Regions from separate parts of the Kitasatospora sp. NPDC043949 genome, predicted to be linked through region 1. Evidence: riboswitches for the same ligand, from Rfam matches in the RefSeq annotation. Region 1 holds a riboswitch; the other holds the start of a gene.

Region 1 (15,461 bases):
CCATGAAACTCCCGGTCCGCTATGACCCCCTCGACAGCTCCACTCTCGCCGATCCCTATTCGGTCTACGCGGAGCTGCGCGCGTCGGAGCCTGTGCACTGGCACGAGAAGATGCAGAGCTGGGTGCTGACCCGGTACCGCGACTGCCAGATGGTGCTGCAGGACCCCGCGGTGTTCGCGACGGACTGGCGGCGTGCCGGCGAGTCGGTCTCCGAGCCGTGGCTGAGCCTCCAGACCCTCGACCCGCCGGACCACGGCCCGCTCCGCAGCCTCTTCATGAACGCCCTGCGCGCCCAGGACCTGGAGGCCGTCGGCGAGCAGGGCGAGGCCCTCGTCGGGTCGCTGCTCGACGGCCTGGAGGGCAGGGCGGAGTTCGATCTCATGTCGGAGGTCGTCGAGCCGCTCGCCCTGGCGACCATCTCGGAGCTCATGGGCATCGAGCAGCCGGACGTCAGGACCTTCGCCGCGATATCGGACGCCATCGTGCGGAGCATGGACGCCGGATTGGCGCCCGAAACCGCCGGGGACGGAATCGAGACCGGTGCGGAACTCAGGAAACTCGGCATCGAGGCGCGCGGCCGACTGAGCGAAATGGTCGAGTCCTGGTTCACGACCAATCCGCGCCCCGGACTGCTGGCCCATGTCGCCGGCAACCGCGCCGAGGTGGATGTCGCCGATTCCTTCGTCCGGAACACGGTGCGGGTCGTCTTCCAGTCCGGCTACAGCTCGATCGTCGCCGGTGCCGGAAATGCCATGCTGGCACTGCTGGAGAACCCCGACAAATTCGAGGCGATGCGCGACCCGGCGCTGCTGTCGAGCGGTTTCGACGAACTCATGCGCTACGACGCGTCGGTTCAGGGGACCAGCCGCATCGTCACCGAGCCCGTCGTCGTCGGATCCGTCCAGCTCAAGCGCGGAGACGTCGTCGTGGTGCTTTTCGGCGCGGCAAACCGCGATCCCGAAAAATTCACCCGTCCCGACGAAATCATTCTGGACCGGACACCGAATCAGCACATGGCATTCGGCCGGGGCCCGCACACCTGCGTCGGAAACCTGTTCACCCAGGTGACGCTGCAGGCGCTGATCAAGGCCATTCTGCGGCGCCCCACACGCCTGCGGATGGCCGGGGAGCCACTGCGCCAGCGCACCGCGACCATGCGCTACCTGGCGACGTTGCCGGTCACCTTCCAGGCGGCTGCCGCCACGTGACGAAAACGGATACGACGGCTCCCCCGACCCGGACGAGCGCTGCCCGGCTGGCCCTCGCCAGGGCGGTCCCGCCGGCCGGGCCGGTGCGCGGACTGACGCTGTCCACGTTCCTGACCACCCTCGGGGACGGGCTGTTCGCCACCGTCAGCGTGCTGTTCTTCACCCGGGTGGTGGGTCTGCGGATGGTGGACGTGGGCATCGGGCTCACGGTTGCCAGCCTGGCCGGCCTGCTGGCGGCCCTGCCGATCGGACACCTCTCCGACCGCATCGGGCCGCGGCGGGTCCTGCTCGTCCTCACCGTCGCCGCGGGGCCGGCGGTGCTGTGCTACCTGGCCGTCGGCTCCTTCTGGCCGTTCGCCGTCACGGCGTGCGCGGTGGGCGTCGTGCAGCGGGGCTGCCGCACGGTCCTGCCCGCCCTGGTGTCCCTGATCGCCTCGGCCGAGGAGCGGGTGACCGCGCGCGCGCACCAGCAGGTCGTGAGCAACATCGGGATCTCACTCGGTGCGGGAGCCGCCGGCCTGGCCCTGTACCTGGACACCCGGGCCGCGTACGAGGCGATGGTGGTCGTCGCGGCGCTGGCCTACGCGGGGTCGGCCCTCGTGCTGAACCGGATGCCCGTACGGCATCCGCCTCCCGCGCACATCGAGAAGCAGCCGCTGGGAGCAGCGCTCAAGGACCTCCGGTACCTGCGGTTCACCGGGCTGAACGCCGTGCTGTCGCTGAACGGCGCCCTCATGGAGATCGCCGTTCCGCTGTGGCTGGTCACCCACACCAAGGCACCCGCCTGGCTGTTCAGCGCCCTGATCGTCCTGAACACGATCCTGGTGGTGATCTTCCAGGTCCAGGTGAGCTCCAAGGGCAACGACACCACCCCGGGCCTGTGGGGGCGGATCTCCCGCCTCGGCGGGTTCTTCCTCGGCTGCGCCTGCCTGCTGTACGGCGTCGCAGGCTGGGGGAACGCCCTGGTCGCGACCGGCATCCTCGGCCTGGGGATGATCGCCCACACGTGGGGGGAGATGTACCAGGTCTCCGGCGAGTGGGGGCTCAGCTTCCAGCTCGCTCCCGAGCACGCCACCGGCCAGTACCAGGGCGTCCTGGCCATCGGCCGCGGAGCCGCCAATGTGGCCGCGCCGGTCGCCCTGGTCGCGGTCGTCGGGGCCGGTCAGTACGGGTGGGTGGCGCTGGCGGCCGTCTTCCTCGCGGCCGGGCTCGCGATGCCTGCGGCGACCCGGCTGCCCGCCGGCAAGGGCCCCGACCCTGACGCGTGATCAACACCGCACCGCCCCGACCGGGATGAGGGTCCCGGATGCCACGATGCGCCGCACCGGAACGACCGGCTGATCAAAGCCGGTGTTCCGGTGCGGCGCATCGTGCGCGTGGGCCCACGCCCTACTTCCCCTCGCCCAGCTCGGGGAAGTGGCACGCCACCTCGTGCCCGGTCTTCAGCACCGTCAGCGGCGGCTCCTGGCCGGCGCAGACGTCCTGGGCCTTCCAGCAGCGGGTGCGGAAGCGGCAGCCGCTGGGCGGGTTGATCGGCGAGGGGACGTCGCCCGTGAGCAGGATCCGCTCGCGGCCGGCCCGCTGGCGCCGGCGCGGGTCGGGCACCGGCACCGCGGACATCAGCGCGTTGGTGTACGGGTGCAGCGGGCTCGCGTAGAGGGAGTCGCGGTCGGCGATCTCGACGATCTTGCCGAGGTACATCACCGCGACCCGGTCCGAGACGTGCCGGACCACCGAGAGGTCGTGCGCGATGATCAGGTAGGTCAGGCCGAGTTCGCGCTGGAGGTCGTCCAGCAGGTTGACCACCTGGGCCTGGATGGAGACGTCCAGGGCGGAGACCGGCTCGTCCGCGATGATCATCTTCGGCCGGAGGGCGAGTGCCCGGGCGATGCCGATGCGCTGGCGCTGGCCGCCGGAGAACTCGTGCGGGTAGCGGTTGTAGTGCTCGGGGCTGAGCCCGCACAGTTCCAGCAGTTCCTGGACGGCCTTCTTGGTGCCACCCTCGGGCTCCACCTTCTGCAACCGGAACGGCGCGCCGACGATGGTGCCGACGGTGTGCCGCGGGTTGAGCGAGGAGTACGGGTCCTGGAAGATCATCTGGATGTCGCGGCGCAGCGGCCGCATCGCGCCGACGCCCAGGTGGGTGATGTCGGTGCCCTCGAACTCGACCTTCCCGCCGGTCGGTTCGTCGAGCCGGGTGACCAGTCGGCCCATCGTCGACTTGCCGCAGCCGGACTCGCCGACGACCCCGAGCGTCTCACCGGCGTTGACGGTGAAGTCGATGCCGTCGACGGCCCGCACCGCACCGGTCTGGCGGCGCAGCAGTCCGCCTCGGATCGGGAAGTGCCGGGTCAGGCCGGTCACCCGGAGCAGCGGCTCGCGGTCGGGGGCGGGCGCGGGCGCGGTGGCCGTGGCTGCCTGAGTGTCCGTCATCGGTTCTCTCCAGAAAGGTGGTACGAGGCCGGGCTCACAGCCGGGGCGCGATCTCTTCGGCGAAGATGCGGTGCCGTTCGGCGGCCGGGAGGTGGCAGGCCGCGTAGTGGCCGGGCGAGGCTTCGGCCAGCACCGGGAGCTCGCTCGCGGAGCGCCCGCCGGTCCGGTCGGCGTACGGGCAGCGCGGGTGGAAGGCGCAGCCGGACGGCACGTTGATCAGGCTGGGCGGGGTGCCCTTGACCGGGACGAGGCGGTCCTGGAGTTCGCGGTCCAGGCGCGGCATGGAGCCCAGCAGGCCCCAGGTGTAGGGGTGTTCGGGCGCGTCGAAGAGGGTCTCGGCGGGGCCGCGCTCGATGCACTTGCCGCCGTACATGACCAGGATGTCGTCGGCCAGTTCGGCGACCACCCCGAGGTCGTGGGTGATGATGATGACGGCCGAGCCGAACTCGTCCTGGAGGTCGCGGATGAGGTCCAGGATCTGCGCCTGGACGGTGACGTCCAGGGCGGTGGTGGGCTCGTCGGCGATCAGCAGCGAGGGGTCGTTGACCAGCGCCATGGCGATCATGGCGCGCTGGCGCATGCCGCCGGAGAACTGGTGCGGGTAGTCGTCCACCCGGCGGTCGGGCTGCGGGATGCCGACCCGGTCGAGCATCTCGACCGCGCGGGCCCGGGCCTGCTTCTTGGATGCCTGGGGGTGGTGCACCCGGTACGCCTCGACGATCTGCGCGCCGACGGTGTAGTAGGGGTGCATCGCGGTCAGCGGGTCCTGGAAGATCATCGCCATCTCGCGGCCGCGCAGTTGGCGCACCCGTTCGGGGCCCGCCGCGATCAGGTCCTCGCCGTCCAGCCGGATCTCGCCGGTGATCCGGGCCCGCTTGGTGCGGTGCAGGCCCATGATGCCGAGCGAGGTGACGGACTTGCCGGAGCCGGACTCGCCGACGATGCCGAGGGTGCGGCCCTTGTGCAGGTCGAAGCTGACCCCGTCCACCGAGCGGACCAGGCCGTCGTCGGTGTCGAAGTGGATCCGCAGGTCGCGGACGGAGAGGAAGGGGTCGCCGGACGGGGCCTGGGCGGCGACCGCCTCGGTCTTCTGGAGCTCGGTCACGAGAGCCTCACCCGGGGGTCGACGAGTGCGTACAGGAGGTCGACCACGAGGTTGCAGGCGACGATGAAGAAGGCGGCGAGCAGGGTGACGCCGAGGATCTTGGGCAGGTCGTTGTCGGCGATCGCCTGGACGGCGAAGGCGCCGACGCCCTGGAGCGAGAAGACCTGCTCGGTGATGAGGGCGCCGCCGAGGAGCAGGCCGAGGTCCATGCCGAAGATGGTGATGACGGGTGTCAGCGCGGCGCGCAGTCCGTGCCGGGCGACGACCTTGCGCTCGACCAGGCCCTTGGCCCGGGCGGTGCGGATGTAGTCCTCGCTCATGGTCTCCAGCATTCCGGCGCGGGTGAGCCGGGCGTAGAGCGCGGAGTAGAGGAAGGCCAGCGAGATCCACGGGAGGATCAGGTTGCGGGCCCACATCAGCGGGTCGTCGGCGAAGTCGACGTACTGGAGGTTGTCCAGGATCGGCCACTCGTAGCTGAACAGGGCGAGCAGCACCGCGCCGGTGAAGAAGACCGGCAGCGAGACGCCGGCGAGGGAGATGCCCATGGCGATCCGGTCGAAGACCGAGCGCGGCTTGAGCGCGGAGACGACGCCGGTGGCGACGCCGGAGACCAGCCAGAGCACGGCCGCGCCGACGGCGAGCGAGAGGGTGATCGGGACGCGCTTGATCAGCTCGGGCCAGACCTCCAGGTGGTTCTTGAAGGAGTAGCCGAAGCACGGTACGTGGCAGGTGACCGGGTCCGGGCCGAACTTGTACTCGGCGCCGCTGACCAGGCCCTTGAGGAAGTTCCAGTACTGGGTGTACAGCGGCTGGTCGAACCCGAGGTTCTTCTTGACCGCGGCGATCGCCTCGGGGGAGGGGTTCTTCCCGACGTACTGCGTGGCCAGTTGGTCGGTGGTCTCGCCGGCGATGCGCGGGAGCAGGAAGAAGATCGCGAAGGTGACAGCGCTGACCACCAGCAGCAGCACGACGGCCGCGAAGATCCTGCGGATGATGTAGGCAAACACAGTTGGGCGGCTCCGGCGGCCCGCCGCCGTCCGGGGTCTTCCGGACGGCGGCGGGCGGCCGCTGCCTTCACCTGCCTTCAGGGATGTGGAGCCAGGCTCTTTACTTGGTGGTGCCGATGTTCAGGTAGTCGTACTCACCCGAGAAGCCCGAGGTGGACGCCAGGTTGGTGGCGCTGTCCGGGCGGTACAGGAAGACCTTGAAGTAGGTCAGCGGGACGTAGACCGCCTGGTCCATGATCTTCTTGTCGATCTGGCCGTAGATCTTCTCGCGCGCCGACTGGTCGGTGTTGGTGATGGCGTCGTCGAGCAGCTTGTTGACCTCGGGGTCGTTGAGCTGGGCCAGGTTGCTGTTGCCGGAGGCCTTGATGGCGCGGCCGTCGGAGATCTGCTGCAGGAAGCCGTAGCCGGTCGGCCAGTCGGCGCTCCACTGCATCATCATCAGACCGATGTTGTGGTCCTGGGTGAACTGCGGGACACCGGCGGCGTCCGAGAAGTACTTGCCCTGCGCGTACTTCTGGATCTCGACGTTGATGTTGATCTTCTTCAGCGCGGCCTGGATCGCGGTCGCGGCCTGGACCTCCGGGTCGCGCTCGGTGCGGGCGGTGATCACCGTGCTGAACCCGTCGGGCTTGCCGCAGGCCTTGAGGGCGTCCTTGGCCTTGGCCTCGTCACCCTTGTTGCCGTTGGTCGCCCAGGTGTTGAAGTCCTGGTGGCCCGGGACGTCCGGCGGGATCACCGTGTTGGCGATCTGGCCGCGGATCGGGCCGCCGAGCGTGGTCTGCACGGAGACCTTGTCGATCGCGTACTGGACGGCCTTGCGGCACTCCAGGTTGTCGAACGGCGCGACCTTGGTGTTGATCGCGACGTACGCCAGGCGGCCGCCGTAGGCGTTGTCGGTGTTCGCCTTGAGCTTCTGGTTCTGCAGGATCTGCGCCTGGGTCTGCGGGTCGACGCCGCTGCCGACCAGGTCCACCTGGGCGTTGCCCGCGATCAGGTCCTTGTCGATGGTGGACTGCTCCATGCCCATCCGGACCACGATCTTGTCCGCGAGCTGCTTGCGGATCGGGTCGGTGCTCGGGTCCCAGTTGGTGTTCGGCACCAGGGTGAGCTGCTTGCCGTCCTCGTAGGACTCGAACTTGTAGGCACCCGAGGCGACCACGTGCTTCACGTAGCCGGCGCCGTCGTCCTTGGCCTGCGGGACCGGGACGGTCTGCGGGGAGCCGACCAGGTAGTCGAAGTCCGCGAACGGCTGCTTCAGGTGGAAGACGATGGTCTGGTCGTCCGGCGTCTCGATCGAGTTCAGGCCGCCGGTCTTGTCCTTGTACGGGCCCTGGTACGGGGTCTCGTTGTCGACCAGCAGGTCGTGGAAGTAGGTGGGGCCGTTGGAGTTCACGTCCGGCGCGAAGTTGGAGCGCTCGACGGCGTACTTGACGTCCTTCGAGCTGATCGGGGTGCCGTCGTCGAACTTCAGGCCCGCGCGCAGCTTGTACGTCCAGGTCAGGCCGTCCGCGCTGACCTTGCCCAGGCTCTCGGCGAGGTCCGGGACCAGCTTGTTGCCGTTCGAGCCGGCGCCCGGGGCGAAGGTGGTCAGCGGACGCCCGTACAGGCGCGAGAAGTTGTAGATGTAGGCGTAGTACGTGTTGCCCGGGTCGAAGGAGTCCGGGGCGCCCTTCATCTCGTAGGTGACCGTCCCGCCCTTCTTGTCCGAGGCGTTGACGATGCCCTTGGTGGCGGCGTCGGCACCGCCGCCACCGGCGCTGCTGCCGCTGGCGGAGGAGGACGAGCCGGAGCCCTTGCTGCCGGAGGTGCAGCCGGTCACGATCAGGACCGCGGCGGCTGCCGCCGCGGTCAGGGCGACGGTACGGGACCTGCGCATGGGTGAGATCAACCCCTTGAGGATGGGAAGGAGGGAGGGCCTGACGTTGCGTCAGTTGCTCTTGGGATCGAGGGCGTCACGCAGCCCGTCGCCGAGCAGGTTGAAGGCGAGCACGGTGAGGAAGATCGCCAGACCGGGGACCACCATGTACTGGGGGTCCACCTGGTAGTACTTGATCGCGTCCTGGAGGATCCCGCCCCAGGAGGCCTGCGGCGGCTGGATGCCGACGCCGAGGAAGCTGAGGCCCGCCTCGAAGAGGATGTTGGTCGGGATCAGCAGGGTCGAGTAGACCAGGATCGGACCGACCAGGTTCGGCAGCAGTTCCTTGAACAGGATGAACGGGCCGCGGGCGCCCAGGCTGCGGGCCGCGTGGACGAACTCCCGCTCGCGCAGCGACAGCGTCTGTCCGCGCACGATCCGGCCCATGTAGGGCCAGTTGAAGAAGCCGATCACGAAGATCAGCACCATGATGTGCAGCGGGAGGCCGTGCAGGCCGAACGCGCCGCCCTGCAGCGAGGTCGAGATCGCGATGGCGAAGAGCAGCAGCGGGAAGGCGAGGAAGACGTCCATGACGCGGCTGATCACGGTGTCCACCCAGCCGCCGTAGTAGCCGGCCATGACACCGAGCACGGTGCCGATCGTGTTCGACAACAGGGTCGCGCCGAAGGCGACCAGCAGGGAGACCCAGGAGCCCTCGATCACGCGGGAGAGCAGGTCGCGGCCCTGGAGCGGGTCGACGCCGAGCGGGTGGTCCCAGCTCATCCCGCCCCAGTCACCGAGCGGGATGCCGCCCAGGTTGGCGTCGAGCAGGTCCTGGTTCAGGGCGTCGGGGTCGAGGCCGAACAGGGCCTCGATGGGCTTGGCCAGTACGGCCAGCAGGATCAGCAGGATCACCACGACGCCGCCGGCGACGGCGAGTTTGTCGCGCTTGAAGCGGGTCCAGGCGATCTGGCCGAGGGAGCGGCCCTCGATCTTCTTGGCCGGGCTCGCGGGGGCGGGTGCCTCCGGTTCGTTCCCGGTGGTTGCGATGGGTGCGGTCATGGTCAGTTGGTCCCCTCGCCGACGGTGGCCGGCCCACGGGCGCCGGTCACCGGTTCGGCGGTACGGCTGCGGACGTGCGGAGGTGCTTGGAACGGGTGTTCGCGGCAGTACGTCGTGCACGGGTACTGCCCCAACGCGGGATGGGCTTCGCGTGGTTCTGGCGGTCGGCGTGCGCGTTCACCTTCGTGGGGTTCCCAGTACGCGCGGTGCGTTGCGCAGAACTCTCTGCCATCCGAACTGGCTTGCGCCAGCCCTGACAACCGACAGATGCCCAACTGTGATCTGTGCGCATGCACCTCCTCCGTCTTCGGCATATCCCTCTTCACACGGCTGTAACTGGCATGTCAAGATGATCGACGGTAACGGCCGGAAGTTCGTCCGGAAAGCACCGAAGCCGACCTGATGCAAGATCAAGTCGGCTTCTGGAAAAAGGTTTTGGTTGTCAGCGCCCCGGGTATCCGAGCCACGGCTGCTGCGGCTGCCCGGTCCAGCCCTGCGCGGGCTGCTGCGTGCCGTAGCCGTAGCCCGGCCCCTGCTGCGCGGGGTACGGCGGAGGCGGCACCGGCGGGTACGGGCCGGTCGGCGGCCGCCCCGCCTCCCGGTCGAAGAACGGGCGCGCATGGGCCCGCATCCACAGCGCCACCGGGTCGTACTCGTCCGCCATCGCCACCGTGGACACCGCCAGCCCCTCCGGGGCCACCGCGATCGCCCGCTGCATCAGCGCCCGCACGGCCTCCACCGCCGGCGGTGAACTCTCGTACAGCTCCAGGCCGATCGCCAGGTACGGCTCCCCCACGGCCGGCTGCACCCAGGCCCGGCGCAGCGCCCGCACCGCGCGCACCTCACCGGCCTGCCGCTCCAGCAGCGCGAAGAACGGCTGGGCGTTCAGCTGCGGCTCGCTCAGCTTCAACGGCCCGGCCGGCAGCCGCTCCAGGCCCGCGGCGATCCGCCGCAGGTCCGCCCAGGGCACCCCGACCCCGCCGCCGGGCGCGTGCGGGTTGAGCCACAGGCCCCAGCGGGTCCGGTACAGCGAAGCGGCGATCTCCCGCCCGGAGATGACCTCGTGGGCCCGCGCCCAGCCGGACGACGCCAACTGCTCGGACGAGGTGACGGCCGGCGCGTAGCCGTGGCCGCTGATCTCCATGTTCCCGTACTGGGCGTCAGCGCTGCCCGGCGCACCGTGCCACAGCAGCATCCAGACCTGGCCGTCGGCCAGTGCGTGCAGCAGTTGCTCGTACGCCTCGTAGCGCTCCGGCGCGACCTCGCGCAGGGCGCGCTCCAGCGCGCCCGGATCCGCTCCGGGGCGCCCGGCGGGTGCCTGGCCCCAGGGCCCCGGTGCACCGCCCGCTACCGCTCCCGCACTCATGCGCCCACCTCGCCGCGCCTCTTTCCTCAAGCCTGCCGACCCGTCGGCCGTCTGCACGCACCCTATGGCGCGGCACCGGCCACCGCCACGGCGACGTGCCTCCGATACGAACCCCGCTCAACCCCGCGCGTAGAAAGGGAGTACCCGGGTGAGCAGCCACTCGACCACCGGGTCATCGGCGAGATCGAGCAGTACGAGGTGGACGCCCCCCGGCAGCGGCGCGGTTCCCAGCGCGCGGCCGAGCGCCTCGTTCACCGCACCCGGGTCGGCCGGGGCCGTCTGGTCCAGCTGGACGCCCACGAACATCACGGTCGGCTCGCCCTCGATGCTGGCGAGCGCCCGGCGCGCGGTCAACACTCCGGGCAGGGCGGACAGTTCGGCCCGGCAGGCGGCCAGGAAGTGCTCCGGGTCCTCCCCCGGCACCGGCTCGCGCAGCGCCACCCGGCCACCGGTCGGCGCCTCCGGGCCCTGTCCCTGGTTCTGGTTCTGGTTCTGGTTCTGACTCTGGCTCTGCTCCTGGTCGGCCAGGCGCTCCTCGCGCGGGCCGCGCCGCAGCTCCGCCACACCCTGCGGCGGCACCGGGATGCCCACCGCCGCCTCCGGGTTGACCGCGATGCCCACGCCCAGCGGCAGCCCGCGGGCGAACTCCCAGACCGGCGCCACCGCGAAGGCCATCCCCGGCGCCTGCCGCAGGAACACCTCCTGCGAGGAGAACACCGGCACGTACGGCTCGCCGGCCAGCTCGATGGTCGGCAGGTCCAGCGCGGGCCCCCGCGGGTCGCCGCCGGCCGGCAGCGGGATCCACACCTGGCTGCGGGCCAGCACCTCGATCACCCGCGGCGTCGCACCCGGATCGCCCAGCGCGGCGGTCAGCACCTGCTCCAGCTCGTTGGCCGGCCACCCGCCGCCCGGCGGCGCCGACTCCGGCCCGCCCCACCCCTGCTGCTGCTCCACCGGGTACCCCATGCGCGCCTGATCCGCCCTCTGCCGGTCGGCCGCCCTCTGCTGCGCCGACGCGCAGCAGTCTAGGGCGCACGCCCCGGGGGCGCCGGTTCGCGGTGGCGCGGTGTGACCGGGTCCCCTCTCCCGTCGTCGGCGCGGACGTGCCATGATGTGCGCGTTCGACGGCGCGGCGCGCCGGCGGACCGACAACTCCATACCGGCCGCTCGAACCCGCGCGGGAGAGCCCGGAGTGCCCCGTCAGGCGGCACAGCCGGCGCCGAAGGAGCAACTCCTCCCCGGAATCTCTCAGGCCCCCTTACCGCACGGGTTAGGCACATCTGGAAAGTGGCGCACGGCCCTGTCGCGCGCCCACCCACGGTGCAAGCCACCATGCTGTCCTGGATGCTGGAAACAGCTGCGGGCAGGTGGGCGGTGAAGCTCTCAGGTTCGACGACAGATGGGGAGACCCACGCCGCCGCATGCCCGCGCGCAGGGTCGGCCCCCGAGCGGGTCCGGTTCCGGCGCGTGCACCCATGAGTGCCCAGACCGAGGAGTTCCAGGCCATGTCGTCCCTCCGCCTCACCGCGCTCGACGCGCTGCACCGCGCCCTCGGCGCGACCATGACCGACTTCGCCGGCTGGGACATGCCGCTGCGCTACGGCAGCGAGCGCGAGGAACACCTCGCCGTCCGCACCCGGGCCGGACTGTTCGACCTCTCCCACATGGGCGAGATCACCGTCACCGGCCAGCAGGCCGGCGAGATGCTGGACCACGCGCTGGTCGGCTTCGTCTCCGCGCTGGGCGTGCTGCGCGCCCGCTACACCATGATCTGCGCCGAGGACGGCGGCATCCTGGACGACCTGATCGTCTACCGCCTGCGCGAGGACGCCTTCCTGGTCGTCGCCAACGCCTCCAACGCCCAGCTGGTGCTGGACGAGCTGATCGCCCGCGCCAAGGGCTTCGACGCCGTCGTCACGGACGACCGCGACACCTACGCGCTGATCGCCGTCCAGGGCCCGGAGGCCACCGCGATCCTGGCCGGGACCACCGACGCCGACCTGCCCGGCCTGAAGTACTACGCGATCCTCCCGGCCCAGGTCGCCGGCCGCGACGTGCTGCTCGCCCGGACCGGCTACACCGGCGAGGACGGCTTCGAGATCTTCTGCAACCCGGGCGACGCCGAGGGGGTCTGGCAGGCGCTGACCGCCGCCGGCGAGGGCCGCGGCCTGGTCCCGTGCGGCCTGTCGTGCCGCGACACGCTGCGCCTGGAGGCCGGCATGCCGCTGTACGGGCACGAGCTCTCCACCGACCTGACCCCGTTCGACGCGGGCCTGGGCCGGGTCGTGCGCTTCGACAAGACCACCAACGAGGGCACCTTCGTCGGCCGCAAGGCGCTGGAGAAGGCCGCCGCCGAGGCCGAGGCCAACCCGCCGCGGGTGCTGGTCGGCCTGGTCTCCGAGGGCAAGCGCGTCCCGCGCGCCGAGTACACCGTGGTCTCCGCCGACGGCGCCCCGATCGGCCGGATCACCTCGGGCGCCCCGTCCCCGACCCTGGGCCGGCCGATCGCGATCGCCTACGTGGACGCGGCCCACGCCGCCCCCGGCACCGCCGTCGCGGTGGACGTGCGCGGCAAGCACGAGCCGGTCGAGGTCGTGGCGCTGCCGTTCTACAAGCGCGCCCGCTGAGGCCCCGCCCTCCCCGTAGACCCCGTGGACCCGGGCCTGCACCATGCCCGACCCGGGCTTGAGCCACGCCTGATCCACGCCTGATCCAGGTCTGACCCAGGCCTGGCCCAGGCCCGAACCACGCCTGATCCGCGTCGAAGCCGTCCGTGCGGCGGCCCGCTTCGTCGTACCCGCTTCCCATCCTGGAGAATGACGCCATGAGCAACCCCCAGCACCTGCAGTACACCAAGGAGCACGAGTGGCTGACCGCCGTCGAGGGCGGTGTCTCCACGGTCGGCATCACCGCCCACGCGGCCGACGCGCTCGGTGACATCGTCTACGTGCAGCTGCCCGAGGTCGGCGCCGACGTGACCGCGGGCGAGTCCTGTGGCGAGCTGGAGTCCACCAAGTCGGTCAGCGACCTGTTCTCCCCGGTGACCGGGAAGATCGTCGAGATCAACCAGGACGTCCTGGACGACAACAGCCTGGTCAACAGCGCCCCGTTCGAGGGCGGCTGGCTGTTCAAGGTCCAGGTGGAGTCCACCGACGAGCTGCTCAGCGCGGACGAGTACACCGCCTTCATCGGCGGCTGACCCGCTCGTGACGGGGCGGTCGCAGCGCGGCGGCCGCCCCGCCAGGCTCCCCCCTTCTCCGCTCCCGTCTCTCTCCTCCCGGGAAGACCACACCATGACGGTTCTGAACCAGTCCCTGCACTCCCTCGACCCGGAGATCGCCGCCGCGGTCGACGCCGAGCTGCACCGCCAGCAGACCACCCTGGAGATGATCGCCTCCGAGAACTTCGCCCCGGTGGCGGTCATGGAGGCCCAGGGCTCGGTGCTCACCAACAAGTACGCCGAGGGCTACCCCGGCCGCCGCTACTACGGCGGCTGCGAGCACGTCGACGTGGTCGAGCAGATCGCGATCGACCGCATCAAGGCCCTGTTCGGCGCCGAGCACGCCAACGTCCAGCCGCACTCGGGCGCGCAGGCCAACGCCGCCGCGATGTTCGCGCTGATCAAGCCGGGCGACACCATCCTGGGCCTGGACCTGGCCCACGGCGGTCACCTGACCCACGGCATGAAGATCAACTTCTCCGGCAAGCTCTACAACGTGGCCGCGTACCACGTGGACGAGAAGACCGGCCAGGTCGACATGGCCGAGGTCGAGCGCCTGGCCAAGGAGCACCAGCCGAAGCTGATCATCGCCGGCTGGTCCGCCTACCCGCGCCAGCTGGACTTCGCCGCGTTCCGCCGGGTCGCCGACGAGGTCGGCGCGCTGCTGATGGTGGACATGGCGCACTTCGCCGGCCTGGTCGCCGCCGGCCTGCACCCCAACCCGGTGCCGTACGCGGACGTGGTCACCACCACCACCCACAAGACCCTGGGCGGCCCGCGCGGCGGTGTCATCCTGTCCAAGGCCGAGTACGCCAAGAAGATCAACTCCGCGGTGTTCCCCGGCCAGCAGGGCGGCCCGCTGGAGCACGTGATCGCTGGCAAGGCCGTCGCCTTCAAGGTCGCCGCGTCCGAGGAGTTCAAGGAGCGCCAGCAGCGCACCCTGGAGGGCGCCAAGATCCTCGCCGAGCGCCTGCTCCAGGCCGACGTCGCCGAGGCCGGCGCCTCGGTGCTGTCCGGCGGCACCGACGTGCACCTGGTCCTGGTCGACCTGCGCAACAGCCAGCTCGACGGCCAACAGGCCGAGGACCGCCTGCACGAGGTCGGCATCACGGTCAACCGCAACGCCGTCCCGAACGACCCGCGGCCGCCGATGGTCACCTCCGGCCTGCGCATCGGCACCCCCGCGCTCGCCACCCGCGGCTTCCAGGCCGAGGACTTCCGCGAGGTCGCCGACATCATCGCCGAGGCGCTCAAGCCCGCCTTCGACGAGGACGCCGCCACCGCGCTCAAGGCCCGCGTCACCGCGCTGGCCGAGAAGTACCCGCTCTACCCGAACCTCTGATCACCGCGGTGATCGTTCGGGCGGGGTGACCGGCCTCACCCCGCCACGGCACCTGGGATCCCGGGGCACCGCGCACACTGGACAGTGCGCGCGGTGCCCCGACCCGTGTCGTCCCCCGCCCGCCAGTCCTTCCACGAGACAGACAAGGACGTCCCCCGTGGCCCTCAGCGTCTTCGACCTCTTCTCCATCGGCATCGGCCCGTCGAGCTCCCACACCGTCGGCCCGATGCGTGCCGCCCGGATGTTCGCCCGGCGCCTGCGGTCCGAGGACCTGCTCGCCGAGGTGGCGAGCGTGCGCGCCGAGCTGTACGGCTCGCTGGGCGCCACCGGCCACGGCCACGGCACCCCGAAGGCCGTCCTTCTCGGCCTGGAGAACAACTCCCCCCGCACGGTCGACGTCGACCAGGCGGACAAGGACGTCGAGCGGATCACCACCGAGAAGCGGCTCAACCTCCTCGGCACCCACCCCATCGACTTCGACCCGGGCACCCAGGTGGTCCTGCACCGCCGCCGCTCGCTGCCGTACCACGCCAACGGCATGACCATCTGGGCGTACGCGGCGGACGGCTCCACGCTGCTGGAGAAGACCTACTACTCGGTCGGCGGCGGCTTCGTCGTCGACGAGGACGCCATCGGCGCGGACCGGGTCAAGCCCGACGACACCGCGCTGCGCTACCCCTTCCGCACCGGCGAGGAGCTGCTGCGGCTCACCCGGGAGACCGGGCTGTCGATCTCCGGCCTGATGCTGGAGAACGAGAAGGCCTGGCGCTCCGAGGAGGAGATCCGGACCGGGCTGCTGGAGATCTGGCAGGTCATGCAGGAGTGCGTGCGGGCCGGCATGTCCCGCGAGGGCATCCTGCCCG
Region 2 (15,461 bases), on a different contig from region 1:
GACTGGACGCGGTAGCGCGCGCCGGGCGCCGCGACCCAGCCGCGCTGCACCAGCGCCACCAGCACGGAGGTCTCGTCCGACACCGGCACCCAGACGTTCAGCCCGCTCTCGCCGTGCGCCTCGATGCCGCGCGCGGCGAGCTCGCCGAGCAGCGCGTCCCGGCGGGCCCGGTAGACGCCGGCCACCCGGGCGACCGGCACCGCGTCGGTGCGCCACAGTTCGGCGACGGCCCGCTGGAGCAGGTGGCTGACCCAGCCGGCGCCCAGGCGCAGCCGCCCGGTGACCCGCCCGATGGTGTCCTGGTCACCGACGGCCACCGAGAGCCGCAGGTCCGGGCCGTACGCCTTGGCCGCCGAGCGCACCACGGCCCAGTGCCGCGCGCCGGCGCCCACCAGCGAGTGGTACGGCTGGTCGACCATGCCGTGCCCGTGGTCGTCCTCGATCAGCAGCACGCCGGGGTGCTCGGCCAGGACGGCCCGCAGTTCCTCGGCCCGGCGGGCGGTGAGCGCGGCGCCGGTCGGGTTCTGCGCCCGGCTGGTGACCACCACCGCACGGGCGCCCTCGGCCAGCGCGGCGGCGAGCGAGTCGGGCAGGGGGCCCTCGTCGTCCAGCCGGACGGGCGCGGGCCGCAGGCCGAGCGCGGGCAGCAGGTCGAGCAGGCTGCCCCAGCCCGGGTCCTCGACGGCGACGGCGTCGCCGGGGCGCAGCCGGATGGCGAGGATGCGCTCGATGGTGTCGAGCGAGCCGGAGGCGACGGCGATCGGGCCGCCGGGCAGGCCGTCGGCCTCGAAGGAGGCGCGGGCGAGCGCGAGCAGCCCGGGGTCGACGGCCGGGTGCCCGTACAGGACGGGCTCGGCGCGGGCGGCCCCGGCGGCGGCCGCGAGGACCGGGGCGAGGTCGGGCAGCAGCGCCGGGTCGGGGTTGCCGCCGGACAGGTCGCGGGCGTGCGGGGGGACGGGGACGCGGATCTGGTCGCGCGGGGTGAGCGCGGGCCTGGGGAGGATCCGGCTGCCCTTGCGGCCGGCGGTCTCGATCACCCCGCGGTCGCGGAGCAGCCGGTAGGCGGCGGCGACGGTGTTGGGGTTGACGCCGAGTTCGGCGGCGAGGTCGCGCAGCGGGGGCAGCGCGGTTCCGGGGGCGAGGCGCCCGGTGCTCACGCCCTGTTCGATGTGGGACGCGATTTCGCTGGCGCGTCGCCCTTTCAGCGGATAGTCTCCTAGCACAAAGTAAATTATGCACTAGTACATAGAGGTTGTCATGTCGGCCCCTTCCGAAGGCTCCGCCAGCTACTCCCGTACCCCCCGCACCACCCCCACCCGCTACAAGGACCGCGCCACCTGGGAGCAGGAGGCGATCCACGACATCCTCGACCACGCGTACATCTGCCACCTCGGCTTCGTCGCCGACGGCGCCCCCGTCGTCCTGCCGACCATCTACGCCCGCGTCGGCGGCCGGCTGTACGTCCACGGCTCGACCGGCAGCCGTCCGCTGCGCAACGCCTCCACCGACCAGGGCCTGCCGGTCTGCCTCACCGTCACCCTGGTCGACGCGCTGGTGCTGACCAAGTCCGCGTTCAACCACTCGGTCAACTTCCGCTCGGTCATCGCGCACGGCACCGCCCACCAGGTCACCGACCCCGAGGAGCTGGACGTCGCGCTGGCCGCGCTGGTCGACCACGCGATCCCCGGCCGCTCCGCCGACGTCCGCCCGGCCAACGCCAAGGAACTCGCCGCCACCGCCGTCCTCCGGCTCGACCTGGACGAGGTCTCGGCCAAGACCCGCGCGGACGGCGCCGACGACGACCCGGAGGACCTCGACCTGCCCCACTGGTCCGGCCTGATCCCGGTCACCACCGTGCACGGCACCCCCGAGCCGGCCGCCTCCACCACCGTCCCGCTGCCCGCGCACCTGCGCGGCTACCCCCGCTGACGGAGGGCCCGCCGATGCTGATCAGATCCTGGGACCGCGGCGACGAACAGGAGTGGCGCGCCTGGCTGGCCGAGGGCCGCGACTTCGGCCTGCTCGCCGCCAACGGCGGACCGGGCGAGGGCCCGGTGCTAGTCCCGACGCACTTCCTGCTGGACGCCGGGCGCGGCGAGATCCTGCTCCACCTCGCCGCGCCCAACCCGCTGCTGGCCGCCGTCCGGGCCGACCCGCAGGTCACCCTCGCGGTCACCGACGGCTACGCCTTCGCGCCCGGCCACTGGCGCGGCGAGCCGGGCACGCCCACCAGCTACTACGCCTCCGTCCACTTCCACTGCACCGCCGAGCTCGTCGAGTCCGCGGCGGGCAAGGCGGAGATCCTCAACCGCCAGCTGGCGCACTTCCAGCCGGAGACGCCGGACACCCGGGTGGTGCCCGGTGAGGGCGAGTTCTCCCGGCTGCTCCCCGGCCTGCGCGGGCTCCGCCTGACGGTCCGCGAGGTGCGGGCCAAGTTCAAGTACGACGACAAGAAGCCGGCCGACGCCCAGCACGCGATCGCCGACCGGCTGGCCGAGCGCGAGGCCGACCGCGCGAACGCCCCGCACCCCCGGCGCGACCAGGACGCCGCCGCCCGCACCCAACTGCTGCGCCGGCACCAGCGGCGCGTCGGCTGACCGGGACGCACCGAGTGACCGGGGGGCACGTCAACTGGCCCGGCAGGCGCGCCGGCTGACCGTGGGGCGCGTCCGACCGTTCACGCTCCCGGCGCGAACGGCCCATCACACCGCGGGTGACTGACCCCGGATCACCCGATCGGCCTCCAATTCGAGCAGGGCGGCCCCGTCGCTGCTCGAATGTGAGACGAGTCCTGCCCACTCGGCCGTCAGAGCGGGCCCGTCCACCTCGGGGAGCGCGCTTGTCCACACTCAACAGCCATCGGGCGGGCGAGGCCCACCTCGGGCACGTCATCTTCATCTCCGCCGCCGCCGCGATGGGCGGGTTCCTGTTCGGCTACGACAGCGCGGTGATCAACGGTGCGGTGACGGGCATCCAGAAGCACTTCGCCGTGGGCAACGGCGAAACGGCCTTCGTGGTGGCCATCGCGCTGCTCGGCTCGGCGGCCGGCGCGGTGGCCGCCGGCCGGCTCGCCGACCACCTCGGCCGGGTCCGCACCATGCTGCTGGCCGCCACCCTGTTCGCGATCAGCGGCATCGGCTCGATGTTCCCGCCGAGCATCCAGGTGCTCGCCACCTGGCGCGTGGTCGGCGGCATCGCGATCGGCATCGCCTCGGTGATCGCGCCCACCTACATCGCCGAGGTCGCGCCGACCGCCTACCGGGGCCGGCTCGCGTCCTTCCAGCAGATGGCGATCGTGCTCGGCATCACCGTCTCCCAGCTCGCCAACTGGGCGATCAACCAGGCCGCCGGCGGCGAGTCCACCGGCCACCTGGGCGGCATCCAGGCCTGGCAGTGGATGCTCGGCGTGGAGACCATCCCGGCCCTGGTGTACGGGCTGATGGCGCTCGCCATCCCGGAGTCGCCGCGCTACCTGATCGCCGACCACCGGGAGGATCAGGCCCGCAAGGTGCTGCGCGAGGTGGAGGGCGAGGACGTCGACCTGGACGCCCGGGTCGCGGAGATCCGCACGGTGCTGGAGTCCTCGCACAAGCCCCGGCTCAAGGACCTGCTCGGCGGGCGGTTCGGCCTGCTGCCGATCGTCTGGGTCGGCATCGGGGCCTCGGTGTTCCAGCAGTTCGTCGGCATCAACGTGATCTTCTACTACTCCTCGTTCCTCTGGCAGTCGGTCGGCATCAACGAGTCCAACTCGCTGCTGATCAGCCTCTCCACCTCGATCATCAACGTGATCGGCACGGTGATCGCGATGGCGCTGGTGGACCGGATCGGCCGCAAGCCGCTCGCCCTGGCCGGCTCGATCGGCATGGCGCTCGCGCTGGGCACCGCCGCCTGGGCGTTCTCGTACCGGCACGGCACGGGTGACACCGCCACGCTCGACAACACCCACGCCACCGTCGCCCTGGTCGCGGCGCACGTCTTCGTGCTCTGCTTCGCCTTCTCCTGGGGCGTGGTGGTCTGGGTCCTGCTCGGCGAGATGTTCCCCAACCGGATCCGCGCGCTCGCGCTGTCCGTCGCCGCCTCGGCCCAGTGGATCGCCAACTGGGCGATCACCGTCAGCTTCCCCGACCTCGCCGACTGGAACCTGTCGGCGACGTACGTCATCTACGCGGCCTTCGCGCTGCTCTCCATCCCGTTCGTGGCCTTCTGCATCAAGGAGACCAAGGGCCGCGCCCTGGAGGAGATGGGCTGAGCCCGCCCCCGTCGAGTCCCCGCCGCATCCGGCCCGACCCACCGCGAGGAACCCATGCCTGACCAGGGCGGCTCCCGGCAGAACGTCGCCTTCCCGAGCAACGGCCGCACCGCGCACGGGTACCTGGCCCGCCCGCCCCAGGGCGTCGGGCCGGGCCTGGTGGTGGTGCAGGAGTGGTGGGGCCTCACCACGCACGTCGCGACGATGGCCGACCGGTTCGCCGCCGAGGGCTTCACCGTGCTGGCCCCCGACCTGTTCGGCGGCGCCACCACCCACGACCGCACCGAGGCGGCCCGGCTCACCCGCGAGCTCCCGGTCGAGCGGGCCGTCGAGGACCTCTCCGGGGCCGTCGACCACCTGCTCGCCCTGGAGGGCGTGGTCGGCGACGCGGTCGGCGTGGTCGGCTTCTGCATGGGCGGCGGCTTCGCCCTGCTGCTGGCCGCCCGGGAGGGCGACCGGGTCGCCGCGGTGGTGCCCTTCTACGGCCTCCCGCCCGACCCGGACTTCGACTACCGGGGCCTGACCGCCCACGTCCTGGGGCACTACGGCGAACTGGACGGCTCGATCCCGATGGCCGCCGTCGACGAGGCCGCGATCCGGATCGGCGAGGCCACCGACGTCCGCCCCGAGATCCACTTCTACCCGGCCGGCCACGCCTTCATGAACGACGAGAACCCGCTCGGCACCTACGACCCGCTCCAGGCCGCGACCGCCTGGCGCCGCACCCTCACCTTCCTCTGGGGCCACCTGGGCTGAGCCCGTCCCAGCCGTGAAAACCCGTTGGACAGCCGTACGAGCCGCGGCCATAGTCTCCAGGTGCCGACCCGACCTCCGCGCCCCCGCCGCCTCGCCTGGGCGAGCCGCAACTTCCGCATCCAGACCGCCGCCACCGTGGTCAGCGGCCTCGGCAACGCCGGTGCCCCCATCGCCACGGCCTTCGCCGTGCTCGGCCACGGCGGCACCACGTCCGAGGTCGGCTACGTCACCGCCGCCCGGCTGCTGCCCACCGTCCTGCTCCTGGTGGTCGGCGGTGCCCTCGCCGACCGGATGCCCCGGCACCACCTCATGGTCGCCGCCAACCTGTTCAGCGGCCTGTCCCAGGTCGTCCTGGCGGCACTGGTGCTGGCCGGGGACATCCGGCTCTGGCAGCTGATGCTGCTCTCCGCCGCCGGCGGCGCCGGGTACGCGCTCTACTCCCCCGCCTCCGGCGGCATGATGCTGCAGGCCGTCGCCCCGGAGCACGCCGCCCGGGCCTTCTCGGTGTTCCGGATGGGCCAGAACGCCTCCCAGATCGGCGGCGCCGCGCTCGGCGGCGCGCTCACCGCCGCCGTCGGCCCCGGCTGGGTGCTCGCCCTGGACGGCGCCTGCTTCCTGGTCGCCGCCTCGCTCCGGTTCTTCCTGGAGGCCGAGCAGGCGCCCGCCCCGCAGGGCCACAGCATGCTGCGCGATCTGCGGGAGGGCTGGCGGGAGTTCGCCTCCCGCCGCTGGCTCTGGGTGGTCGTGGCGCAGTTCTCCGTCCTGGTCGCCTGCATCGGCGCGGTCGAGTCGGTGTACGGGCCGACGGTCGCCAAGGAGCGCCTCGGCGGGGCGTCCGACTGGGGCCTGGCGATGGCCGCCTACGGCGTCGGGCTGGTGGTGACCGGCGTGCTGATGGCCCGCTGGCGGCCCCGCCGGATCCTGTTGGTCGGCAACTGGGGGGTGTTCCTGTTCGGCGTGCCCGCCCTGGCGCTGGCGGCGGAGGCGCCGCTGCCGCTGCTCGCCCTCGCGATGTTCCTGTCCGGGGTCGGCGTCACCGTCTTCGGCGTCAACTGGATGGTCGCGCTCCAGCAGGAGATCCCCGAGGAGATGTTCTCCCGGGTCGCCGCGTACGACGAGCTCGGCTCCTTCTCGCTGTCCCCGATCGGCATCGCGCTGGCCGGCCCGGCGGCCACGGTGCTCGGCCTCTCGGGCGCGCTGTGGGCCTGCGCCGTCGTCTGCCTGGTGCTCAGCGCGGTCGTGCTGCTGGAGCCTCAGGTCCGCCGGCTGGCCCGCAGGAGCACCGTCGACGCACCGGTGGCCGCCGCCGAGCCGGTGGCCGCGCCGTGAGCGCCCCGTGCGCCCCGCGTGCGCCCGGCCGTACGCAACCACTGGTACGCCAGGTTCGTCCGACCAGGTAAGTCACACCACCGTCTCTGGGGGCCACTGGTGCCGAAGCCGCTGCTGTTCCTGGACGTCGACGGGGTGCTCAACCCGGTCTGCCCGCACCCGGACGCCGGGTTCGACACCCACACCCTGCTCGGCTACTCGGTGCTCCTCTCCGCCCGGCACGGCGCCTGGCTGCGCGAGCTGGCCGGCACCTACGAACTCGTGTGGGCCACCACCTGGGAGGAGCACGCCAATGCGCACATCGCCCCGGCGATCGGCCTGCCCGCCCTCCCGCTGGTCCGCTTCACCGGCGACGTCCCGCAGCCCGGTGACCCGCGCGTCCCGCTGATGGAGCTGCTCTCGGCCCGCAAGTGGGCCCCGCTGCTGCGCTACGCCGCAGGCCGCCCGTTCGCCTGGGTGGACGACGTCATCCCGCCGCGGCTGGTCCGCAACTCCCTCTGGCGCCGCGACCGCCTGCTGCTGCCGATCGACCCGGGCCCGGGCCTGGAGCGCCGGCACGTCGACCGCCTGCTCGCCCGGCCGCCGCGCACCCCGGCCGGCCGCCTCCCGCTCAGGGGGTCGGCAGCCAGCTGACGTGCCCGGCGAGCAGCGCGTACCCGACGAAGGCCACCGTGTCGATCAACGCGTGCGCCGCGACCAGCGGCATCACCCGCCCCCAGCGCCGGTAGAGCAGGCAGAACACCGCCCCCATCACCATGTTGCCGACCAGCCCGCCGACCCCCTGGTACAGGTGGTACGAGCCGCGCAGCACCGAACTCGCCACCACCGCCGCCGGCCACGACCAGCCCAGCTGCCCGAGCCGGCGCAGCAGGTAGCCGAGGACGACGACCTCCTCCAGGGCGGCGTTCTGCCACGCGGAGAGCACCAGCACCGGGATCCGCCACCACACGTCCGGCAGCCCGGACGGCGCCACCGTCAGGTTGTAGCCCGCCGCCTGCGAGGCCAGGTACAGCACCAGCCCGGAGCCGCCGATCGCGGCCGCCACGGCGGCGCCCCGGCCGAGGTCGCGCAGCTTCTGCCCGAGGTCGAAGCCGAGCACCCGCAGCGCGGCGCCCTCGCGCACCAGCAGGTACCCGACCAGCACCACCGGCATCAGCCCGCGCCCGATGTAGTACAGCTGCCACACCAGGTCCAGCCAGGGCCGGCCGGGCGCCCGCGAGCCGTTCAACGTGGCGACCTGCTGGCCGAGTTGGATCGGTTCGGTGAGCGAGGCCGCGAAGCTGATCAGCGCGCTGACGCCACTGGCCCCGAGGGAGAGTCCGAGGACGATCAGCAGTTCCACGCCGAGCAGCCGGCGCGTGGGCTTCGCGGTCTCCGGTGCGGTCGGGAGGGTGGTCACGGGGGCTCCAGCGTGGCGGGCGTCGCTCCGGCCGTCGGCCGACCGCCGGAGCGATCATCCTGACACAGCGGTCCGGCTACCCGACCGGCCAGGTGTGCACCGGCTCGCCGGTGCGCATGTGCTCGATGTAGCGCCTGGTCATCGCGGCGAGCGCGGCCGGGCGGTCCATCCCGTACTGCTCGCGCAGCCGGTGGAAGGTCGCGCTCTGCCAGGCCGCGCCGTTGGTGCGGCGCAGGCAGCGCTGCTCGATGATCCCCAGGTAGCGGTCCCGGTCGGCGGGCTCCACGCCCCACTCGTCCAGGCCCTGGTGGGCCATCGGCAACAGTTCGTTGAGCACCAGGTCGACGGCGGACACCGTGGTCAGCCCGCCGCCGCGGCCCGCCCGGCCCGCCCTCGGCCACTGGAACACCGCGTCGATGCCGTAGCGGGCGCCCTGCCGGAAGTTCTCGTCGGCCCGCTCGAACGGCAGCCGGGTCCAGACCGGCCGGGGCTGCTCGGCGAGCACCCGGACCAGCCCGTAGTAGAAGGCGGCGTTCGCGAGCGTGTCGGCCACCGTCGGCCCGGCCGGCAGCGCCCGGTTCTCCACCCGCAGGTGCGCGGTCCCGCCCGCGATGTCGTACACCGGCCGGTTCCAGCGGTAGATCGTGCCGTTGTGGAGCCGCATCTCGGCGAGCCGGGGCGCGCCGCCGGAGGCGAGCACCTTCAGCGGGTCCTCGTCGTCGCAGATCGGCAGCAGGGCGGGGAAGTACCGCAGGTTCTCCTCGAACAGGTCGTACGCCGAGTCCACCCAGCGCTCGCCGAACCAGGTGATCGGCCGGACGCCCTGCGCCTTGAGTTCCGCCGTACGGGTGTCACAGGCCTGCTGGAACAGCACCGGACGGGTCTCCCGCCACAGCTCCCGCCCGAACAGGAACGGCGAGTTGGCGCCGAGCGCGAGCTGCGCCCCGCAGATCGCCTGGGCCGCGTTCCACACCGAGGAGAAGCGTTCCGGGGTCACCTGAAGGTGCAGTTGCAGGGAGGTCGCGGCGGCCTCGGCCACCATGGTGATGGTCTCCAGCTGGAGGTGTTCGACGCCCTCGATGTCCAGCGCGATGTCCTCGCCGCGGGCGGCCAGGATCTGGTCGCTGAGCAGGCTGTAGCGCGGGTTGTGGGAGATCGCGTCCAGGCCGGTGTGACCGTGCTCCAGGGTCGGCAGGATCCCCACCATGACGATCCGGGCACCGGCCTCGGCGGCCCGCCGGTCGGCGTAGCGCAGCCCGGTTTCGAGCTCCTCGCGCAGATCCTCGAAGACGTGCCCGCACAGCCGGTGCGGCACGATGTTCACCTCGACGTTGAACTGGCCCAGTTCGGTCTGGAAGTCGCTGGAGCCGATCGCGCTCAGCACCTGCGCGTTGCGCAGTGCCGGCAGGCCGTCCTCGTCGGCCAGGTTGAGCTCGATCTCCAGGCCCATGACCGCCCGCGGCCGGTCGAACCGGTCCTCGCGCAGCATCCGCCCCAGCGCGTCGAGGCAGGCCTGGAGCTTGCGCCGGTACAGCTGCCGGTCCGCCAGATCAGCCCGAGTCGCCACGACCTTCTCGCCCACGGTCCCCTCCTCCTGAGACACCGGCCGACCCGACCGTGCAAGCATCATGCCCACCTCGAAGATCGATACCCGAATGCTCGTACTGGCTTGCAATGCAAGGAAACTGACGGATATTCAGCAGATCTGCCGACTTGCCCGGCGCCACCGCCTGTGATAAACAGGTCACCCTGCGCACCTGTTCGATAGAATTCGCACTGCGCTCCGGCCGGCCCGCTCCGCCTCGAAACCCTCGTCGACGGCGGCGACCGCGCCGGCACCGCGATCATGCACAACCGGACACGGCCAGGTCCCGTCACCGATGACACGCCGCGCCACGCCGGTATGCCGCACTCGCACGCCGATCTCGCACGGAGAGGCGGACCCCGCCATGACTCTGCAGACCCCCCAGCCCCCGCCGAGCGCCCTGCGCGCCGTCCTGGCCGCACTCGACTCGGAGACCGCGCTGCGCCAACCCGCCGCCGCAGCACTGCGCCATCCGGTCGGCCCGCTGCTCCCCGCGCACCCGCTCGCCGTCCACGTCCTGGACGGGCCGCGCCCGGAGCTGCGCGCCGCCCGCCGGACGGGCTGGCGATTCCTGATCAAGGACGGCGCCGAGGTCGCCGCCGCCGCGGAGGTCGTCCAGGCCGTCGAGGGCCACACCTTCTCGCACTTCACCGCCGGCCCCTACCTCGACTCGACGGTCCGGGCGCTGCGCCAGGCCTGGCAGCTCGCCCAGGGCTCCCGGTCCCGCCAGCAGCCCCGGCTGCTGACCTTCCCCGGGCAGTACGCGACGGCACTGTGGCTGCACGGCCCCGACGCCGACCCGGCCGCCGACCAGCTGATCCCGCTGGCCCCGGCCCCGCTCGGCGTCACCGCGCACCGCGCCTACCCGGCCGGCGAGCTGCTGCCGCTGCTCGCCCGGGCACCGCTCGCCAAGCCACTGCTGCTCGGCTCCTCCTGAGCCGACCCCACGCCGCCGGGCCGCCGGGCCACCACCCGGCGGCCCGGCAGCGTGCGCGTCGCCCTCGCCCGCCCGAACCACCCGGACGGGCCATCCGCCCTGACCTCCTCGGGCCATGCCGCAGCTGACCCATCGGTGCGCCGTTTCCCGCCGGACCCGCCTGAACGGGTGATCTCTACCCGGGAGTTGTGGCGCATGTCACGAAATCCCTGCGCGCGCGACCGTAGATGCCGACACTGGGAACCAGCGTGGAAGGACCACCTGTCCTACCCACTTGAGCGCCGGTCCACACCTGGTCGGCGCGCGGACAGGATCCGGCTACCGCGGCGGCTCCCGACGGCTCCGCCGGCGGCCGCACCACGGGGGAGGATCGCAGAGCGAAGCGAGGGTACGTATGTGCCAGCACCGTCCTGAGTGCCCGTCGGCCGAGTCCGAGGACCGCGAGGCGGCCGTCACGGTGGCCTGCCACCCGGAGCAGGGCTGGAGCCTGCTCTGCAACGGCGTCGTGCTGTTCGAGGACACCGGAGAGCTGCTGCCCGACGGCCGGGTGATCGCGCCGCGCCGCCCCGTCGCCCGCGCGGCCTGACCGCACCGGCGGGGCAGCCGCCGAACGACGACAACGGGCAGGGGCCCGACGGTACGTGCCGTCGGGGCCCTGCCGTACGTCCGGTCCGGATCAGACGCCGTACTCCTCCAGCGGCGGGCAGGAGCAGACCAGGTTGCGGTCGCCGTACGCGCCGTCGATCCGGCTGACCGGCGGCCAGTACTTGTCCGCCGGGTTCACGCCCGCCGGGAAGACCGCCTCCTGCCGCGAGTAGCCGTGCGCCCAGTCGCCGGCCAGCTCGGCGGCGGTGTGCGGGGCGTTGCGCAGCGGGTTGTCCGCGGCCGCCCACTCGCCCGAGCCGACCTTGTCGATCTCGGCCCGGATCTCGATCATCGCGTCGCAGAACCGGTCGATCTCGTGCAGGTCCTCGGACTCGGTCGGCTCGATCATCAGCGTGCCGGCCACCGGGAAGGACATCGTCGGCGCGTGGAAGCCGTAGTCGATCAGGCGCTTGGCGATGTCGTCCACCGTCACGCCCGTCTCCTTGGTCAGCGGGCGCAGGTCGATGATGCACTCGTGCGCGACCAGCCCGCCGGGGCCGGTGTAGAGCACCGGGAAGTGCGGTGCCAGCCGCTTGGCGATGTAGTTGGCGTTCAGCACCGCGACCTGGGTCGCGCGCTTGAGGCCCTCGCCGCCCATCAGCCGGACGTACGCCCAGGAGATCGGCAGGATGGCCGCCGAGCCCCACGGCGCCGCCGAGATCGGGCCGACCCCGGTGGCCGGACCGGCCTCCGGCTGCAGCGGGTGGTTCGGCAGGTACGGCGCCAGGTGGGCGCGCACCGCGACCGGGCCGACGCCCGGGCCGCCGCCGCCGTGCGGGATGCAGAAGGTCTTGTGCAGGTTCAGGTGCGAGACGTCCGCGCCGAACTTGCCCGGCTTGGCGAGGCCGACCAGGGCGTTCAGGTTGGCGCCGTCCACGTACACCTGGCCGCCGGCCTCGTGCACCAGGGCGCAGATGTCGGTGATCTGGGTCTCGTACACGCCATGGGTGGACGGGTAGGTGACCATCAGCACGGAGAGGCTGTCCCGGTGCTGCTCGATCTTGGCCTTCAGGTCCTCGACGTCCACGTCACCGTCGACCAGGGTCTTCACCACGACCACGCGCATGCCGGCCATCACCGCGGAGGCCGCGTTGGTGCCGTGCGCGGAGGACGGGATCAGGCAGACGTCGCGCTGGGTGTCGCCGTTGGCGTGGTGGTAGGCGCGGACGGCCAGCAGGCCGGCCAGCTCGCCCTGCGAGCCCGCGTTCGGCTGGATCGAGACGGCGTCGTAGCCGGTCACCTCGACCAGCTGGCGCTCCAGCTCGCGGATCAGGCTGAGGTAGCCCTGGGCCTGCTCGATCGGCGCGAAGGGGTGCAGCTGGCCGAACTCCGGCCAGGTGACGGCCTCCATCTCGGTGGTCGCGTTGAGCTTCATGGTGCAGGAGCCCAGCGGGATCATGCCGCGGTCCAGCGCGTAGTCCCGGTCCGACAGGCGGCGCAGGTAGCGCAGCATGGCGGTCTCCGAGCGGTGGCTGTGGAAGACCGGGTGGGTCAGGTACTCGTCCTGGCGCAGCAGCGCGGCCGGCAGCGCGTCGGCGCCCTCGGCGACCTCGACCGCGGGGACGCCGAACGCGGCCCAGACGGCGGCGAGGTGCTCGCGGGTGGTGGTCTCGTCGGTGGAGACCGAGATCCGGTCCGCGCCGTCCTGGTGGACGTTGACGCCGTTGGCGCGGGCGGCGGCCGCGATCTCGGCGGCACGGCCCGGGACGACGGCGGTGACGGTGTCGAAGAACTCGCCGTGCAGCAGCTCGACGCCGCCGGCCCGCAGGCCCTCGGCGAGGGCGGCCGCGTAGCGGTGGGTGCGGCGGGCGATGTCGGCCAGGCCGTCCGGACCGTGGTAGACGGCGTACATCGAGGCCATGACGGCGAGCAGCACCTGGGCGGTGCAGATGTTGCTGGTGGCCTTCTCGCGGCGGATGTGCTGCTCGCGCGTCTGCAGCGCCAGGCGGTAGGCGCGGTTGCCGTCGGCGTCGACCGAGACGCCGACCAGGCGGCCGGGCAGCGAGCGGGCGTACTCGGCGCGCACCGACAGGTAGCCGGCGTGCGGGCCGCCGAAGCCCATCGGCACGCCGAAGCGCTGCGAGGTGCCGCAGGCGATGTCGGCGCCGAGCGAGCCCGGCGAGGCGAGCAGGGTCAGCGCCAGCAGGTCTGCGGCGACCGCGACGATCGCTCCGAGGCCGTGCGCCTGCTCGATGACCGGGGTGAGGTCGCGGACCACACCGGTGGCGCCCGGGTACTGGAGCAGCACGCCGAAGACGCCGCGCTCGGCGATCTCGGCCGGGATGCCCTCGGACAGGTCGGCGACGACGACCTCGACACCGGTCGGCACCGCGCGGGTGTTGATCACCGCGGTGGTCTGCGGCAGGGTCTCGGCGTCGACTAGGAAGACGCCGCCCTTGACCTTGGTGACGCGGCGGGCGAGCGCCATCGCCTCGGCGGCCGCCGTGCCCTCGTCGAGCAGCGAGGAGCCGGAGGTCGGCAGGCCGGTCAGGTCGGAGACCAGGGTCTGGAAGTTGAGCAGCGCCTCCAGGCGGCCCTGGGAGATCTCCGGCTGGTACGGCGTGTAGGCGGTGTACCAGGCCGGGTTCTCCATGACGTTGCGCAGGATCACCGGCGGGGTGAAGGTGCCGTAGTAGCCCAGGCCGATCATCGGCTGGAGCACCTGGTTGCGGCTCGCCAGCTCGCGCAGTTCGGCGAGCACCTGCGCCTCGCTGCGGCCGCCGGGCAGGTCCAGGCCGGTGATGGAGCGGATCGCCTCGGGAACGGCGGTGGCGGCGAGTTCGTCCAGCGAGCCGTAGCCGATGGACGCCAGCATCTTCTGCTGCGCGGCGTCGTCGGGGCCGATGTGGCGGTTCTCGAAGGGGCTGGCCAGCTCAAGCTCGGTGAGGGTCGAGGCGCCGGTGGGGCGTCCCGCGTTCGGCTGGGCGTTCATGGTGGTCGAGGCCTCCTGGTCACGGACCGGCGGGGGTGCGCACGCCGACCGGCCGGAGCCGCTGCGGACAGCGGCTCGACCCGGGCGGGCGAACCCGACAGGCCTCCCCCTCTGTCATCGGGACCTGAGAGCTTCACCCGCACGGCGCGCTGTGGGCACGCCGCCGGCTTGCACCGTCGGTGAGGGTGGTGCCCGTCGGCTCCCTGCCGACGGTCCTGCCCTGCTTTCCAGAGTGACCTACCCCACACGGTACGGATGCCTGAGAGATTCCGGGGAGGAGTTGCTCCTTCGGCGCCCCGACCAGCGCTTTCCGTGGCCGGGGACTCTCCCGAGCGGGCTCGGCGGTCGCCGCCCAGGGTACCAGCGGCAGGCCCCCTGATCACGGTCGCGTCGGGTCGCTCGGGGTCTACGCGCGTCCCCCGGACGGTCCAGCCCGGAGCCCGTCCGGCGCACCCCGGTCGCGCCCGTCCGATTCATGGCCTTTGGTGTGAAGTGGCAGGCGGAACGGGTGCTCCGGCCACGGTCCTGCGGGAGTTCCGCAGGCGCAGCGCACTGGAGGAAAGAGTGCAAACCGATATCGATCCCCGGGACCTCATCGGCCACAAGGCGGTCGACCGCAACGGAGACAAGATCGGCACGGTCGACGAGGTCTACCTGGACGACGCCACCGGCCAGCCGGAGTGGGCAGCCGTCCGGACCGGCATCTTCGGCCGGGACGCCTTCGTCCCGCTCACCACCAGCGAGTTCTCCGGCGACGAGCTCCGGGTGCCGTACGACAAGTCGCTGGTGAAGGAGTCGCCGGACTTCGGCGTCGGCCAGCACCTGTCGCCCGCCCAGGAGCTCCAGCTCTACCGCTACTACGGCCTGGACACCCCGGCGAACGGCCGCCCGGTCGGTCGGGACGGTGACCGGCCCGTCAGTCGTGAGGGTGACCGGCCGGCCGGCCGCGAGAGTGACCGCCCGGTCGGCCGGGACGGCGACCGACCCGCGCGCCCCGACCTCGACTTCGGCACCACCTCGGCGCCCGAGCCCGTGAAGCCCATCGCCTTCCACTCCCTCGACCCCGCCCCGACCACCACCCCTGCCGACCCCACCGGCACCGCGACGGAGGTCAGCGTGCGGACCCTCAACACCCCCGCACCCGCGGCCGCCCCCACGACGACCGAGCCCAAGCCGCAACCCGCCCCGATCGTGACGACCACCGCGACCACGAACTCGGCCGTGGCCCCGCCGGCCTCGGAGCGCTCGACCGGTCCGGCCCCGTCGTCCCCCAACGGCCCGGTGGAGATCACCTGCCGCGAGGAGCGCCTGGACATCACCACGGACTGGCACATCGTGGGCACCGCGAAGCTGCGCAAGTACGTGACCAGCGAGCAGGTCGAGCGCCGCGTCCCGGTGGTCCGCGAGCGCGTCCGGGTGGAGCGGATGCCGGTGAGCGAGGCCGAGCGCGCCTCGCTCACCGAGAAGGAGATCGCCGAGGCGGTGGAGGAGGTCACCCTGCGCGAGGAGCGCCCGGTGGTCCGCAAGTACCTCACCCCGATCGAGCGGGTCCGCCTGGTGGTGGAGCGCTACACCGCCGAGGAGGTGATCCGGGACGAGCTGCGCCGCGAGCACGTCGAGATCCACGAC

What was found. Region 1 has a riboswitch for glycine ahead of gcvT (glycine cleavage system aminomethyltransferase GcvT). Riboswitches for the same ligand answer to the same signal wherever they lie in the genome.
Region 2: it holds a riboswitch for glycine, as region 1 does, so the genes downstream of both, gcvP (aminomethyl-transferring glycine dehydrogenase) here and gcvT (glycine cleavage system aminomethyltransferase GcvT) in region 1, are expected to answer to the same signal.

The regions. Positions count from the first base shown of each region.
Region 1 is NZ_JBWKEQ010000008.1:29,477-44,937, forward strand. Features, by position in the region: gene AC07AL_RS09090 (cytochrome P450) at 3-1,208, shown strand; gene AC07AL_RS09095 (MFS transporter) at 1,205-2,476, shown strand; gene AC07AL_RS09100 (ABC transporter ATP-binding protein) at 2,598-3,641, opposite strand; gene AC07AL_RS09105 (ABC transporter ATP-binding protein) at 3,676-4,746, opposite strand; gene AC07AL_RS09110 (ABC transporter permease) at 4,743-5,753, opposite strand; gene AC07AL_RS09115 (ABC transporter substrate-binding protein) at 5,854-7,629, opposite strand; gene AC07AL_RS09120 (ABC transporter permease) at 7,681-8,670, opposite strand; gene AC07AL_RS09125 (enhanced serine sensitivity protein SseB C-terminal domain-containing protein) at 9,113-10,036, opposite strand; gene AC07AL_RS09130 (enhanced serine sensitivity protein SseB C-terminal domain-containing protein) at 10,154-11,002, opposite strand; glycine riboswitch at 11,205-11,310, shown strand; gene gcvT (glycine cleavage system aminomethyltransferase GcvT) at 11,512-12,663, shown strand; gene gcvH (glycine cleavage system protein GcvH) at 12,861-13,235, shown strand; gene glyA (serine hydroxymethyltransferase) at 13,330-14,598, shown strand; gene AC07AL_RS09150 (L-serine ammonia-lyase) at 14,756-15,461, shown strand, end outside.
Region 2 is NZ_JBWKEQ010000015.1:139,415-154,875, forward strand. Features, by position in the region: gene AC07AL_RS15315 (aminotransferase class I/II-fold pyridoxal phosphate-dependent enzyme) at 1-1,223, opposite strand, end outside; gene AC07AL_RS15320 (pyridoxamine 5'-phosphate oxidase family protein) at 1,258-1,929, shown strand; gene AC07AL_RS15325 (FMN-binding negative transcriptional regulator) at 1,944-2,597, shown strand; gene AC07AL_RS15330 (sugar porter family MFS transporter) at 2,840-4,249, shown strand; gene AC07AL_RS15335 (dienelactone hydrolase family protein) at 4,304-5,005, shown strand; gene AC07AL_RS15340 (MFS transporter) at 5,066-6,334, shown strand; gene AC07AL_RS15345 (HAD domain-containing protein) at 6,434-6,967, shown strand; gene AC07AL_RS15350 (CPBP family intramembrane glutamic endopeptidase) at 6,945-7,733, opposite strand; gene AC07AL_RS15355 (glutamate-cysteine ligase family protein) at 7,810-9,315, opposite strand; gene AC07AL_RS15360 (hypothetical protein) at 9,683-10,255, shown strand; gene AC07AL_RS15365 (DUF5999 family protein) at 10,650-10,841, shown strand; gene gcvP (aminomethyl-transferring glycine dehydrogenase) at 10,932-13,832, opposite strand; glycine riboswitch at 13,937-14,068, opposite strand; glycine riboswitch at 14,070-14,173, opposite strand; partial or broken gene AC07AL_RS15375 (PRC-barrel domain-containing protein) at 14,397-14,759, shown strand; partial or broken gene AC07AL_RS15380 (DUF2382 domain-containing protein) at 15,132-15,461, shown strand, end outside.